Regions from separate parts of the Mesorhizobium sp. MC2-1-1 genome, predicted to be linked through region 1. Evidence: riboswitches for the same ligand, from Rfam matches in the RefSeq annotation. Region 1 holds a riboswitch; each other region holds the start of a gene.
What was found. A riboswitch is a leader RNA that binds a small molecule or an ion and turns the genes downstream of it on or off. The one in region 1 is predicted to bind cobalamin.

Region 1 (3,216 bases):
GTCTTGATGTTGCGGCACATGGCTTGAACTCCTTACCTGCTTGCTCTGCCCACCACTCCAAATCAGTCGGCGTCCAGCGGCTCCGTTCCGACCGGCTTGCCGTCGCGCGACAGCCTGATCTTCTCGACCTTGTCCTCGGCTGCCTTCAGCAGCCAGTCGCAATGCGCCTTGAGCGCCTCGCCGCGCTCATAGATCCTGATCGACTGGTCGAGCGGGACGTCGCCGCGCTCCAGATCGTCGACGATCTTCTCCAGCGCGTCGAGCGCCTGTTCGAAGCTCATCGCCTTGACGTCCTCATTGCCTTCAACAGCCATGCTTTATCCCTTCATCAGCCGCCCGACATGGGCGGCGACTGAAAATGCCAATCCCTGCAGATCGTAGCCGCCTTCCAGCAAGCTGACGAGCCTGTTGCCGCTGTGGCGCCCGGCGCGCTCCATCAGCTGACCTGTCGCCCAGTCGAAATCGTCCTCGGTCAGGTTGATCTCGGCCAGGGGGTCGCGGTGATGCGCGTCAAAGCCGGCGGAAATGATGATCAGGTCCGGCGCGAACGCGTCGATCGAGGGTAGCACGCGCGACAGGAAGGCGTCACGGAAGACCTCGCTGCCGGTCCGGGGCGCCAGCGGCGCGTTGACGATGTTGCCGGCGCCGGTCTCGCTCCTGGCCCCGGTGCCCGGGTAAAGCGGCATCTGGTGCGTCGAGCAATAGAGAACCGACGGATCATCCCAGAAAATGTCCTGCGTGCCGTTGCCGTGATGGACGTCCCAGTCGACGATGGCGACGCGCTCTGCCTGATGCTTCTTCTGCGCGTAGCGGGCGGCGATCGCCGCCGTGTTGAACAGGCAGAACCCCATCGCCGTGGCCTTTTCGGCGTGGTGGCCGGGCGGACGCGCGGCCACGAAGACATTGTCGGCGCGCCCCTCGAAGACGTCGTCCACCGCCGCATTGGCGGCGCCGACCGCCGTCACCGCGGCCTGCCAGCTCTTCGGGCTGGCACTGGTGTCGGCGTCGATCGAGACGATGCCGTTTTGAGGGATCGCAGAGCGCACACGCTCGACGAAGTCCCCAGGGTGCGCATAAAGGAGCGTCGCTTCGTCGCCCTCCGGCGCCTTGACGCGTTCAAGTTCAGAAAAAGCCTCATCGTCCAGCACGCGCTCGATGGCGCGCAGGCGGTCGGGCCGCTCGGGGTGGCCGGGCGGCGTGAGGTGTTCCAGGAAGATGGGATGCGTGTAGAGACGGGTGACCATGGCGCCTAATCTAGGCACCCGCTGCGTGGATGACCATGTTCCAGCGCCGAATGGCTGGGGAAAATTGCGTCAGCCCATGTCGCCCGCGCCATTGGCGCGGCCCATGCTTCGCGGTAAGGTCCGGCCCGCTGCCTGGTGCCCGCGATGCGGGAGAATCGGGAACACGGTTGAACTCCGTGGCGTGCCCAACGCTGTGAGGGGGACCGCGCCGGCAAAGCCACTGTCGAAAGACGGGAAGGCGCCGGATGCGGGACGATCCCGAGCCAGAAGACCGGCCTGGCAGACATGGTCATCCGCATGGTCAGGCGGGTGATTGCTTGTCGCAAGGGGAAAAGCGATGACGGCAGCAGCGATCGCCGCGAGCGGCGATGATTTTGACCAATCGGCGCGCGAAGCGGTCTACCGTGCGATGTTCACCAGACGTGATGTGCGCAGCCATTTCACCGCCGAAGATCTCGATGACAGTGTGCTGGCGCGGCTTCTCATTGCAGCCCATCATGCGCCGTCAGTCGGCTACATGCAGCCGTGGAACTTCATCGTGATCCGCGACGCGGCAAGGCGCCAGCAGGTGCGCGACCTGTTCCTCGCTGCACGCAAGCAGGAACTGCCGGCGATCGAGGGGGAGCGGCAGGCGCTGTACAGGACGCTGAAGCTGGAGGGCATCTGCGAAAGCGCGCTCAATCTGTGCATCACCTGCGACCGGCAGCGGTCAAAGGACTCGCCGCTCGGGCGCTGGCACAATCCGGAGATGGACCTCTACAGCACCGTCTGCGCGGTGCAGAATTTCTGGCTGGCGGCGCGGGCCGAAGGTGTCGGCGTCGGCTGGGTGAGCATCATCGAAACCGAGGCTCTGAAGCAGCTCTTGTCGATCCCCGAGCATGTCACGCCGATCGCCTATCTGTGCGTCGGCCGCGTCTCGGCCTTCGCGCCGAAGCCGGACCTGGAAGCGCATGGCTGGGGCAAGCGCCTGCCGCTGCCAGAACTGGTAATGAGCGAGACGTTCCGCGGCGCCGGCGAGGCGCCGCTCAAATCGGCGATCGCGCGGCTTGGCGGCCAGTCGACGCCTTGATTGGTCGCCGGTCAAGCGGCCCGGGGCGTATCCCAGCGCGAGCCGCCACCGTAGGAGCCCAGGGCCTTGTCGCGCAGTTCCCTGAACTTGGACGACGCCTCGGCGAGGCGGCGATCCCATTCCGGATTGGGCGTCTGGCCTTCGATGGCTTCGAAGTAGACCTGCATCAGCGAAGCGATGGCGAAAGGCTCGATGAAGGCCGCCTTGAACGCCCAGGCAAAGACGATGGCCAGCACGAAGGCCCAACCGGCAAGCTGGCCGGGCATGACCCACAGGATCGCGGCCGCCGGTGCCAGCATCAGAAGGAAGATGACGAAGGACACGCCCCACATGATAACCGCCAGCCAGATGGCGTTCTTGACCATGTGCTTGCCGTTCTGAGCGTAAAGCACGACGCCTTGCCGCGCCGTCTCGAAAGGCGAATTCGAATTGATGCGGATATTGTAGCCGAGGATGATCTCATCGACATAGGTGAGTGACAGGCGGATCACCGTGTTGATGAAGCTGACCAGCCCGCTCAGGCCCGGAATCGGCAGGAAGGCTGCGATGCCGCCGATCAGGCCGGTAATTGCGCGGATGGCGCCCTTGACCAGTTGGTCGACGACGAAAAGGATGTTGGCCTCGGCGAAACGCTGGGTGACCACTTCCTTGGCATAGGCGATCTGGTTCTGGCCGTCAGGCACGTCGTGGCCGTCGATCAGATGCACCATGACGGCGATATGGCCGGCCTTCAGCACGTAAAGAATGTATTCGCGGATCCAGTAGACGGCGATCGAGACGACGCCGAAGCCGACCACGCCGCCCCAGAGCGCGAAGGACATCGGGCCGTCGGGGTCGGTCGAAATGTGACCGACGCCGTAGCCGACGCTGGCGCCCGTGCCGGTTGCCATGATGTAGGCGACC
Region 2 (3,216 bases), 1.5 Mb from region 1:
ATATTTGGCCGCGGGATGGCTGTGCAGCGAGAAGTCGCCGGCCGGCCCGTAGGCCTTCACATGCACGCCGGGTTTCAGATTGTCGAACATCCAGCGCGTCCCGACGCTGCCGGCCTGCGCTTTCACCGTCACCGCGATCGAGAACGGCCGCGACGGCGAGGACGAGAGCGTGTAGGTGCGCATCAGCGGCCCGTCGGCCGTCGGCAATTCCAGCGTCACGAACTGCCCGGGTTTGTAACGGAACCAGGTCTGGTTGTCGGAGCGGAAAGTGAAGGTCTTCACCTGCGGCGCCTCGTCGCTGACGCCGATCACCTCCAGCACCTGCAGCCTGTCGTTCCATGGCGCCATCTCGTCGAGATGGCGATAGAGTCCTAGATCCGTCATCGCGTTCATCTCTCCACCCTTCAGGCGACGTTGCGCAGCGCCGGGCGACCGCCTTCGGCAAGGCGCGGACCGATGAACGAGGCGTACCAGTCGACGAACTGGATCACGCCGCCCTCATGCAGCTCGGAATAGGGACCGGGCTCGTATGCGGGCGACAGGATGCCGAGCGCGTTTTCCTCGACGATGCGGCGGTCCTGATCGTTGGTCTCGGTCCAGACATGGGTGAGCTCGGCCAGATCATAGTCGACGCCTTCAACTGCGTCCTTGTGGACCAGCCATTTCGTCGTCACCGCGGTCTCGGTGGCGCTGATTGGCAGGACACGGAAGGTGACGGCGTGATCGATGAGGATGTGGTTCCAGGTCGTGGGGTAGTGGTAGTGCATCAAGGTGCCGATGCGGTCGGCGGCGACGCTGGCCGACAGGTTTTTCGTAACCGCGCGCCTGCCGCTCATCGTGTAGCTGATGGCGTCACGCAGCAGTGGTGCGCGTGTCGCGCGGTATTGCCCGGCCGGATCGATCCGGAACCGGCTCGGCAGGCCCGCCGCCTCGCATTTCGCCCAATGCGCAAGCATTTCCGGATCGCTGTCGGCGCCCTGTACACCTGTCACCGTCGGCGCTTCCGGGAATGTCTTGCACAGTTCGGGATGGTTGCCGGCGCAATGGTAGCATTCGCGGTTGTTTTCCCAGACCAGCTTCCAGTTGCCCTTTTCGACGATCGTCGATTCGAACGCGACCTTCGCCTCGCTCAACCGGTGCGGCAGGAGATAGGGTTCGATCATGGCGCGCATCGGCCCGAAGTCGGCCGGATCTTTCGCCAGGCAGATGAAGATGTAGCCGCCGACGCTTTCGCAGGCCACCGGCTTCAGGCCGAACTGGCTCTTGTCGAAGCTGTCGGCCATCTGACGGGCAAAAAGCAGCCGCCCGTCGAGCTCGTAGGTCCATTGATGGTAAGGGCAGACGAGTTTGGCCGCCATGCCTTTCTCGGCATTGCAGACGCGGCTGCCGCGATGACGGCAGGAGTTGTGGAAAGCGTTGACGGTTCCCTTCTGGTCGCGGACCAGCACCACCGGATAGTCGCCGATCTGGACGGTGATGTAGCTGCCCGGCTTCGGCAGTTCGCAATCATGGCCGATGAACAACCAGTCGCGATACCAGATCAGCTCCATGTCGAGCTTGAAATATTCGGGATCGGTGTAGAAGGGCTGCTCCAGCGAATAGCCCGGCTTGCGGCTCTGCAGGAGCCTCAGCATGTCGTTGCGCGCATCCATGTCCTGTCCTCTCGGTCAAGGACTGAACTGGTGGTGATGGAGAAGAACGACAGCGACCGGCTGGGCCGGGCACGCGCCGTCCGCCTCTTGACCGCCCACCGCGATCAGTCGAGTTCAAATGCCTCGGGCTGGTTTCCGGGCTCTGGAGTGTCCTTGCGGACTCTTCGCAACACCTTCCCAGGCCCTGGGGCCCAGTGGTCTCCCGTTGCGATTTCACTCCACCACCGTTGCGGGGGCAGCGCCGGATTTCGACCGGCTTCCCAATTCTCCGCCTCGTTGCGACGACGCGGCACCTGAGATGGCCTGATCTAACCACGACAGCCGGTTTCCCATCGGCATGAAAACGACATCGCATCCATGCGGCGCGACAAGGGGCACCGTATTCGCGGTGTTGACCCTCGCACTTTTCACCATGACCTTCGGCCTCGGTGCCTCCGCCCCGGACAAGCCTCGGGAGGGCTGTTGATGGTTAACAGTATCAAAAAGTGACTAGCAGTGACTTCTAAAATCGAACCGAACGGTTCGTTTCTGTTGACGGTGCGTGCAGGACGGTGTGAACGTTGGCGCTCCGACACACTTGGTGAGCCAACTGGAGAAATCGTGTAAAGCATTGATTGGATTCAATAAAAATATGGTCGTAGGCATGCTCATTAAAACTTCAAGATGCCGATCCATGGTCCAGATGGAAAAACTTCGTGATTGGAATCCGGCGATCGACTTACCCAAATCAGCGCTGTCCGAACGACGCGATTTCATTCCCAAGACACGCCGCTAGACGGACTGAATAAAAATACTGGAGTAGCAAAAATGAAAAAGATTGTTCTCACTGCCGCAGCCCTTCTGGCGATTTCCGGCAGCGCCTTTGCCGGTAGCGACAATTATGGTTCGCAGGCTGCCAATCCGCCGGCCGCCACGGTTGACTCTTCTTACACCGCCTCGGTCCGCAAGTCCGAACCGGCTGAACAGAAGCCTGTCACCACGGGCGCCGACCACAACCTTTTCGGTAACAACTAACAGCCGACTTCGAACGGCGACGGCTTTGCCCCTCGCCTCGGTCGGATCAGGAAATTCAGGAGCACGAAAATGAAGAAGATCGTTCTTGCCACCGTCGCCCTTTTGGCCGTTTCCGGCAGCGCTTTTGCCGGCAGCGATAATTACGGTTCCAACGGGGCCAACCAGCCGGCCGTCGCGGTCGACTCGACCTACACGGCGTCTGTGAACAAGTCGAACCCGGCTGCCGCGCAGAAGCCTGTCACCACGGGCGCCGACCACAACCTTTTCGGTAACAACTAACAGCCGACTTCGAACGGCGACGGCTTTGCCCGTCGCCTCAGTCGGATCAGCAAATTCAGGAGTTCCTAAGATGAAAAAGATCGTTCTTGCCACCGCGGCTCTCATGGCCGTTTCCACGGTTGCTTTTGCGGGTAGCGACAATTACGGCGACAGCGGCGTCAACCAGCCGGCTCCCGCCGTGGATACGACCCGCACTTCGTCGATCGGCAACGATTCGCCTGTCTACAAGCTGCTGAATTCGTCGCGCGACGCACAGAAGTCGGCCCCTCAG
Region 3 (3,216 bases), 480 kb from region 1:
ACGCAATCGACCGGCCCGATTCGGTTAAACCGCGCGTACCCGTTTTGCGCCGAAGATCGACCACGCAGCCGTCATCAGCGCCGCCATCGTGACCAGCAGCACCGCAAGGCTTGGCAGGTGGAAGAAGATGCTCCGCCAGCGCGGCTCGACGACCGCGCCGGTGCTGAAGGCCTCGCCGCTATACTGGCACAGGATCCAGGACGCGCCGCTTCGCACCATGTCGACGTCGATATCCGAGATCAGCGCCTTCGCCTGGCGTTCGGCTGAGGGCATCGTCGCCATGTAGGCGAGCAGCGCCTTGGCCGTGGCCAGATAGGCGTGGCTGCATTCGTTGAAGGGGCTTTCCTCGTCGCCGATGCTTCCCGGCATCAGGCCCCACAGGCAGTAGGTGAATTGCAGATTGCCGTGATTGTAGAGCCGCCGGAAGGTCGGGTCGGTCACGGTCTGGCGTTGCGCAAGGTCGAGGATTTCGCCCCGGTAGCGCGCGATCACAGCCATCTGGCCGTGGGTCAGGCTGGGGATCTGGATGCCCGGGGGAGGCGGGGCCGAAGACCCGCTATGCGCCTCGGCCGGAATGGCGATCAGAAGTGACTGCCAGATCGCCAAAAAGAAAATGGCCGCCAGGGCAAGGAACCGTGGCGGCCAACGCATGGGTTTCAGGCGTAGCGGCGGGCAGGGCCGCGCTGGTCGCGCGCGGCGACCAGGCGCTCGACAACCGCGCCGAAGCCGAGCCCGACGACGGCCCACAGCACGAGCTGCATGCCGAGCGAGGCGACGCGGAACTGCCACAGCACCGTCGCCGAGAAGTTTTCCGGCACTTCGTTGATGTCGGGCAGGGCTGCCTTCACCAGTGCGAAGACGACGAGGAAAGCGAGGCCCGCGACGATCGAAGCGTTCCAGGCGCCGAGTTGCTTCCACAACCGCTGCGCCAGGCCGACCGCCGCCACCATCGCCGCGATCGAGACCACGATCATGATGAAGAACAACTCGGTTCGGTAGGCGATCGTCTCGGCGTTGCCGACCGCCGGCGGGTTCGCAGGGTATTTGAGGCTGGGAACCACGATCACGGCAAGGAAGCCGAGCAGCGCGATGAGCGCCGAAGTGCCGCGCGGCCCGAGCGAACCAAGCCGGCCATAGGCATAGGCAAAGACCAGCGAGAACAATCCGCCGAGCGCCGCGCCATAGACCAGAACGCCGGTTGCGAGACCGATGCCGGCCTGCGTTGCGCGGCTGACCATCTCGGGCTCCGGCGCCTCGCCGGACGCCTGGGCCTGCTGCTCCTCGAAAGCGATCGCCTTGTCGACCTGCGGCTCGCCATAGACGCGCGCGAAAGCGAATGCGAGCACCCCGGCGACCAGCCCTACAAGCATGCCACGCAGCAAGAGTTTTCCGACCATGTCACCAATTCCTCCAGGCAATTCCAGGAAAAGTGCGAAGCGATTTTCCGCCCGGAATTGCGTCAAGCCAATCGAGCAATTCCAGGAAAAGTGCGAAGCGGTTTTCCGCCGGGGATTGCGTCAAGCCAATCGAGCAATTCCAGGAAAAGTGCGAAGCGGTTTTCCGCCCGGAATTGCGTCGAAACAACCAGGCAATTCCAGGGAAAAATGCGTAGCGGCTTTCCGTCCGGAATCGCGTTGGATCAGATCGAAAAGCGGGGTCGGCGATGCCGAGCCGCTTTAATGGCAGGGGAAGCCGAGCAGGTGGCGGCCGTCATGCACGAACTCGTGCACCGCCGTGCCACGGATCAGCGACGTCGCGCCTTCTTCCGCGCCGACGAAATAGATCGCCAGCATCAGCATCAGGCCAGCGAAGATGGCCCAGGGCAGAAGCTCGCGGACCGGGATTGCAACCGGGCCGTAGGTGGGGGCGAAGGTGGCGTCGGACATTTCGAACTCCTGTGGGATGCTGCGTCCCGTTGATCCAACCATGCTGCGGAATAAGGCCTGACTTTCGGCTGATGCCGATTACAGTGGCGCGACCGTGCCGGACTCGCACCGGCTTCCAATCCCGTATAGCGCTAAAACACTTGTCAGCACTTCGTTCGCCTGTCAACGACATGTAATGGCCGGCACGGCTTCGTGGGGCTTATTTTTCGCTGAGCCACGGAGTTTGGAATGTTCGCCCGCCTGACCATGATCGCAAGCGGAGCCACGCCCGGCATGCGCAAGGGCCGCTTTCCGAACGACGAGGCGCCGGAGCCACGCGCCTTCGAGCGCGCGGGCGCGCTGGCCGCCTCGCTGCGCCACGCCGGCCGCGCCTGGACAAGTCCGGCGCTTGCCGCGCGCAGGACAGCCGAGGCGCTCGGCCTCGACGCGACGGTCGAGCCGCTGCTTGCCGAGCAGGATTTCGCGCGCTGGGCCGGCAAAAGCCTCGAGGAGGTCCAGGCCACGGACCCGGAAGGCATGGCCGCCTGGTTCGCCGATCCGGACGCAGCACCGCATGGAGGCGAATCGCTCGCCGCGGTGGCCCGGCGCGGCGCCGCGCTGATGCAGCGGCTGGCCGGCGAGGGCGGCCACACCATCGCGATCACCCATGCGGCGCCGATCCGCGCCGCCATCGTGCATGTTCTGGGCGCCCCGCTCTCCTCGGTCTGGAAGATCGACGTCGAGCCGTTTTCGTTCACCGAGTTCCGCAGCGATGGCCGCCGCTGGGTGCTCCACGCCAGCGGCGTAGCTGTCGTCTGAACGGTCGGCGCGTGTTTTTCCCTCACGCGGATACTGCCAAGCTTCGACAACCGTCCGCACGTAATATCAAAGTAAGTGTTTCAGGAATCGCTAACGGAACGGAAACGCCTTGCTGCTATGGTGCGACCCCATGCGAGGAGAGCCTTGCCTGAGGAGCCCGCCTTATATGGCCAGTTATCCCGAGACCGAGCGTCGTCTTCATGCGCGCGAATTCGTGCTCAAGGAAGCCACCATCATTGCCGGCGCCGTCAGGATCGGCTGCTCGGTCAGGAACCAGCACGAGCAGGGCGCGGAATTGCGCGTCGCCGCTGATGCGGCCATTCCGGAACGCTTCCTGCTTGAAGTTCCGGCCGACGATATGGCCTATCGCGCCTTGGTGCGATGGCGGCGCAACGACCGCGTCGGCGTGGCGCTCTACAGCAACGCGCCGAAGGACTGAGGCGGGGTCGTCACACCATCTTCACTTGATTTCGCCCGGGCGGCGTGCAACCCAGCACGCGCGGAACGCTACCGGCACGAGCGCGTTCATTGC
Region 4 (3,216 bases), 2.1 Mb from region 1:
ATCGAAGTGACGCCTGCCGGCGACCTCGGACCGGCGCTGCTCAGCGTTGCCGCTGCCGAGCGCTCTTGACATCAGCGAAAGGCTACAGTCGTCTGACAAGGTTTTGTCGGCCTAAGTTCGAAGGATGGCGTCGCAAGAGGTTCTCGACCTGATTCACGAGGCGTTGATTGCGCATGAGATCGGCGCCGTCCGCGGACAGAACGATGTGACGCTTGAGCTGGAGGACCTTCGCTTTGAGGCCGAGATTTTCGACAGAGAGCAGCGGGAAGCAACAACCTGGCTTGTCGTCGAAATCCACATCTTCTCACCGTTGCTTGGATCTCAGCCTGTTATCGAATCCTTCGTTGGGATGGGCGAAACGCGTCAACAGGCGATAGTCCAGGCATTTGGAAAGTTTCTGATCGGCGTATTTCACGTGCTGATCGAGGGCTTGGCGAAACATGTTTGCGAGAACATGCAAGCCGAGATCGAATTCTGGCGTCGAAACGATGCCAGCTGGAAGGTGTATAGTGGGCCCGTCATTACTCAGGCCGTGACGGAATGCACGCTTAACCGGACATTTCCGGCGTTCTACGCCCAGCTGGAAAAACTGTTCTCCACAACCGTTCGCCCCGGCAGTCATTTTGCGCGGGTATTCGTGGCAAGCCACGGCGGACAACTTGTAGGCAAGGAAGTTCTGCTGGATAACGAAACATGGCCGGAGGCCCAGGAACTACTCGTCGGCTGGGACTGGCAGCACGGCGATAGGTACCAGGCATTGCGCCAGGTCATTCTTGCGTTACCGGAAGACAGACCGGTTGCGGCGAGCCGTTGGGCGCAGCTCGGCAAGAAAATTTTGCGGCGCTGATTGCAACTGGCCGACATCGCGGTGTCGTAGCCGCGCGTTGACACTACCGCCTGCAAAAGCCTAAATCCGCTCCAGACGGTCCCCTACCCGCAACGGCAGGGGCCAAGAGGGAATGCGGTGCGGGTCAAAACCCAAATCCGCGGCTGTCCCCGCAACTGTGAGCGACGAGCCTCGGCCGAAAACCACTGGGGTATTCCCGGGAAGGCGGCATTCAGGGCGACGACCCGCAAGCCAGGAGACCTGCCGTCTGAGACATTAGGTATCCGAATGCCCGGCGGGTTTTCCGGGCAAGGAGCATGGTTTTGGATCGCAACGGCAGTTTCCCGGCAAACAGTGCGGATATTTCGTCCGAGCCCGACACGCTGGCCGGTGTAACCGTCATCGTCTGCTCCTCCTGCCGCGACGAGACCGGCTCGGAAGCGCATCCGCGCGCCGGCGCGCTGCTGGCCGAAGACACGCGCCGCGCCGCATCGGCCGAAAACATCCGCATCCGCACCGTCGAATGCCTCGGCAATTGCAAGCGCCGGCTGAGCGCCGCGCTGCTGCGCGACGGTTGCTGGAGCTACGTCTTCGGCGATCTGGGTACCGCCAGCGGCGCCGACCTCGTCACCGGCGCCAAACTCTTCGCGACTTCGACCGACGGCCTGATCCCCTGGCGCGGTCGGCCCGATTCCCTCAAGCGCGGCCTCGTTGCCCGCATCCCACCCCTCGACATGCTGAAGGACTGACCATGACCGCCTCCGTTTCCCGCGTGCCCTGCACCGTCGTCACCGGCTTCCTCGGCGCCGGCAAGACGACACTGATCCGCAACCTAATCGAAAACGCCAAGGGCAAGCGGCTGGCGATCATCGTCAACGAGTTCGGCGATGTCGGCATCGACGGCGAAATCCTGAAAGGCTGCGGCGTCGACGCGTGCCCGGAGGAAAACATCGTCGAACTCGCCAATGGCTGCATCTGCTGCACGGTCGCCGACGATTTCGTGCCGGCGCTCGACCAGATCCTGTCGCGCACGCCCAAGGTCGATCATATCCTGATCGAGACCTCAGGCCTCGCTCTGCCGAAACCGCTGGTCCAGGCCTTCCAGTGGCCGACGGTGAAGAGCCGCGTCACGGTCGACGGGGTCATAGCCGTCGTCGATGGCCCGGCGCTCGCAGACGGTCGCGTCGCCTCCGACATGGATGCGCTGCAGGCACAGCGCGCGGCCGACGATTCGCTCGACCATGACGATCCAGTCGAGGAAGTTTTCGAGGACCAGATCGCCTGCGCCGACCTGATCATCCTGTCGAAGAGCGACCTCATGGACGCTGCCGGCTCGGCGCGCGCCAACGCCGTCATCGGCGAGCATGTGGCGCGCGCTGTCAAGGTCGTACCGACCACGCAGGGCAAGGTCGACCCTTCCGTGCTGCTCGGCCTCGGCCTTGCCGTCGAGGACGACATCGAGAACCGCAAGACCCATCACGACGACGAGCTCGACCATGAGCATGACGATTTCGATTCCTTCGTCATCGACATCCCGTCGATCGCCAATCCAGATGAACTGGCCAAACGCGTCGCCCTTGCCGCCGAGCAGGAAAACGTGTTGCGCGTCAAAGGCTTCGTCGAGGTTGGCGGCAAGCCGATGCGGCTCCTGCTGCAGGCCGTCGGCCCTCGCGTCAACCATTACTATGACCGCGCCTGGACGGCCGATGACGACCGCCGCTCGCGGCTCGTCGTCATCGGCCTCAAGGGCCTGAACCGCCCGGCGATCGAACAGATCCTTGCCGGCTGAGGCAAATCCAGACCGCAATGCATATCCTCGCCACCACGTCCGCTTCGCTCGATAATCTCGCCGAGCCGATCGACCTCAGGCAGACGCCTGCGGATGTCGTGGCCCTGTCCTTCACCGACAGCGATCTCGCAGGTTTGGCCACAGCCTGGAAAGCGGATGCCGCGCGGTTGCCGTCGATGCGGCTGGCGCCCCTTCGCGACCTTCGCCACCCCATGTCGGTCGACCTGTGGATCGACAGCGTCGCCCGCCATGCCAAGGTCATCCTCGTCCGCATCCTCGGCGGCTATGAATGGTGGCGCTACGGCTGCGACCAGCTCGCCGCGGTCGCGCACCAGCGCGGCATCAAACTGGCGCTGCTGCCCGGCGAAAGCCATGACGAGGACCAGCGCCTGATCGAGGCATCGACCTTGCCGCGCGCAGAACTCGACGCCCTGCTCGGCTACTTCCGCGAAGGTGGCCCGGCGAACATGGCGGCGCTGGTGCGAAGGCTGGCAAGGCTCGCCGGATCGGAGACGGCGGCGGCCGAGCCGGTCGGCGTGCCGAGGGCGGGATACTATCAGCCAGGTATCGGAGCCGTAGAGAAGCCTGAGCTTTCAACCGT

Region 2: it holds a riboswitch for cobalamin, as region 1 does, so the genes downstream of both, ACR64R_RS24205 (aromatic ring-hydroxylating oxygenase subunit alpha) here and bluB (5,6-dimethylbenzimidazole synthase) in region 1, are expected to answer to the same signal.
Region 3: it holds a riboswitch for cobalamin, as region 1 does, so the genes downstream of both, ACR64R_RS04420 (CbtB domain-containing protein) here and bluB (5,6-dimethylbenzimidazole synthase) in region 1, are expected to answer to the same signal.
Region 4: it holds a riboswitch for cobalamin, as region 1 does, so the genes downstream of both, ACR64R_RS12495 (DUF1636 family protein) here and bluB (5,6-dimethylbenzimidazole synthase) in region 1, are expected to answer to the same signal.

Annotation. Positions count from the first base shown of each region.
Region 1 covers NZ_CP195205.1:417,708-420,923, reverse strand. Annotated here, with positions in the region: gene ACR64R_RS01975 (DUF2277 domain-containing protein) at 1-20, opposite strand, end outside; gene ACR64R_RS01970 (exodeoxyribonuclease VII small subunit) at 63-314, opposite strand; gene ACR64R_RS01965 (histone deacetylase family protein) at 318-1,244, opposite strand; cobalamin riboswitch at 1,361-1,538, shown strand; gene bluB (5,6-dimethylbenzimidazole synthase) at 1,582-2,313, shown strand; gene ACR64R_RS01955 (hypothetical protein) at 2,325-3,216, opposite strand, start outside.
Region 2 covers NZ_CP195205.1:4,885,641-4,888,856, forward strand. Annotated here, with positions in the region: gene ACR64R_RS24200 (FAD-binding oxidoreductase) at 1-384, opposite strand, end outside; gene ACR64R_RS24205 (aromatic ring-hydroxylating oxygenase subunit alpha) at 405-1,652, opposite strand; cobalamin riboswitch at 1,762-1,964, opposite strand; gene ACR64R_RS24210 (DUF680 domain-containing protein) at 2,460-2,666, shown strand; gene ACR64R_RS24215 (DUF680 domain-containing protein) at 2,736-2,945, shown strand; gene ACR64R_RS24220 (DUF680 domain-containing protein) at 3,016-3,216, shown strand, end outside.
Region 3 covers NZ_CP195205.1:898,340-901,555, forward strand. Annotated here, with positions in the region: gene ACR64R_RS04410 (hypothetical protein) at 25-651, opposite strand; gene ACR64R_RS04415 (CbtA family protein) at 657-1,397, opposite strand; gene ACR64R_RS04420 (CbtB domain-containing protein) at 1,677-1,886, opposite strand; adenosylcobalamin (AdoCbl) riboswitch at 1,887-2,030, opposite strand; gene ACR64R_RS04425 (histidine phosphatase family protein) at 2,115-2,684, shown strand; gene ACR64R_RS04430 (PilZ domain-containing protein) at 2,851-3,123, shown strand.
Region 4 covers NZ_CP195205.1:2,483,602-2,486,817, forward strand. Annotated here, with positions in the region: gene ACR64R_RS12485 (winged helix-turn-helix domain-containing protein) at 1-69, shown strand, start outside; gene ACR64R_RS12490 (DUF6348 family protein) at 125-847, shown strand; cobalamin riboswitch at 907-1,109, shown strand; gene ACR64R_RS12495 (DUF1636 family protein) at 1,150-1,575, shown strand; gene cobW (cobalamin biosynthesis protein CobW) at 1,578-2,615, shown strand; gene cobN (cobaltochelatase subunit CobN) at 2,633-3,216, shown strand, end outside.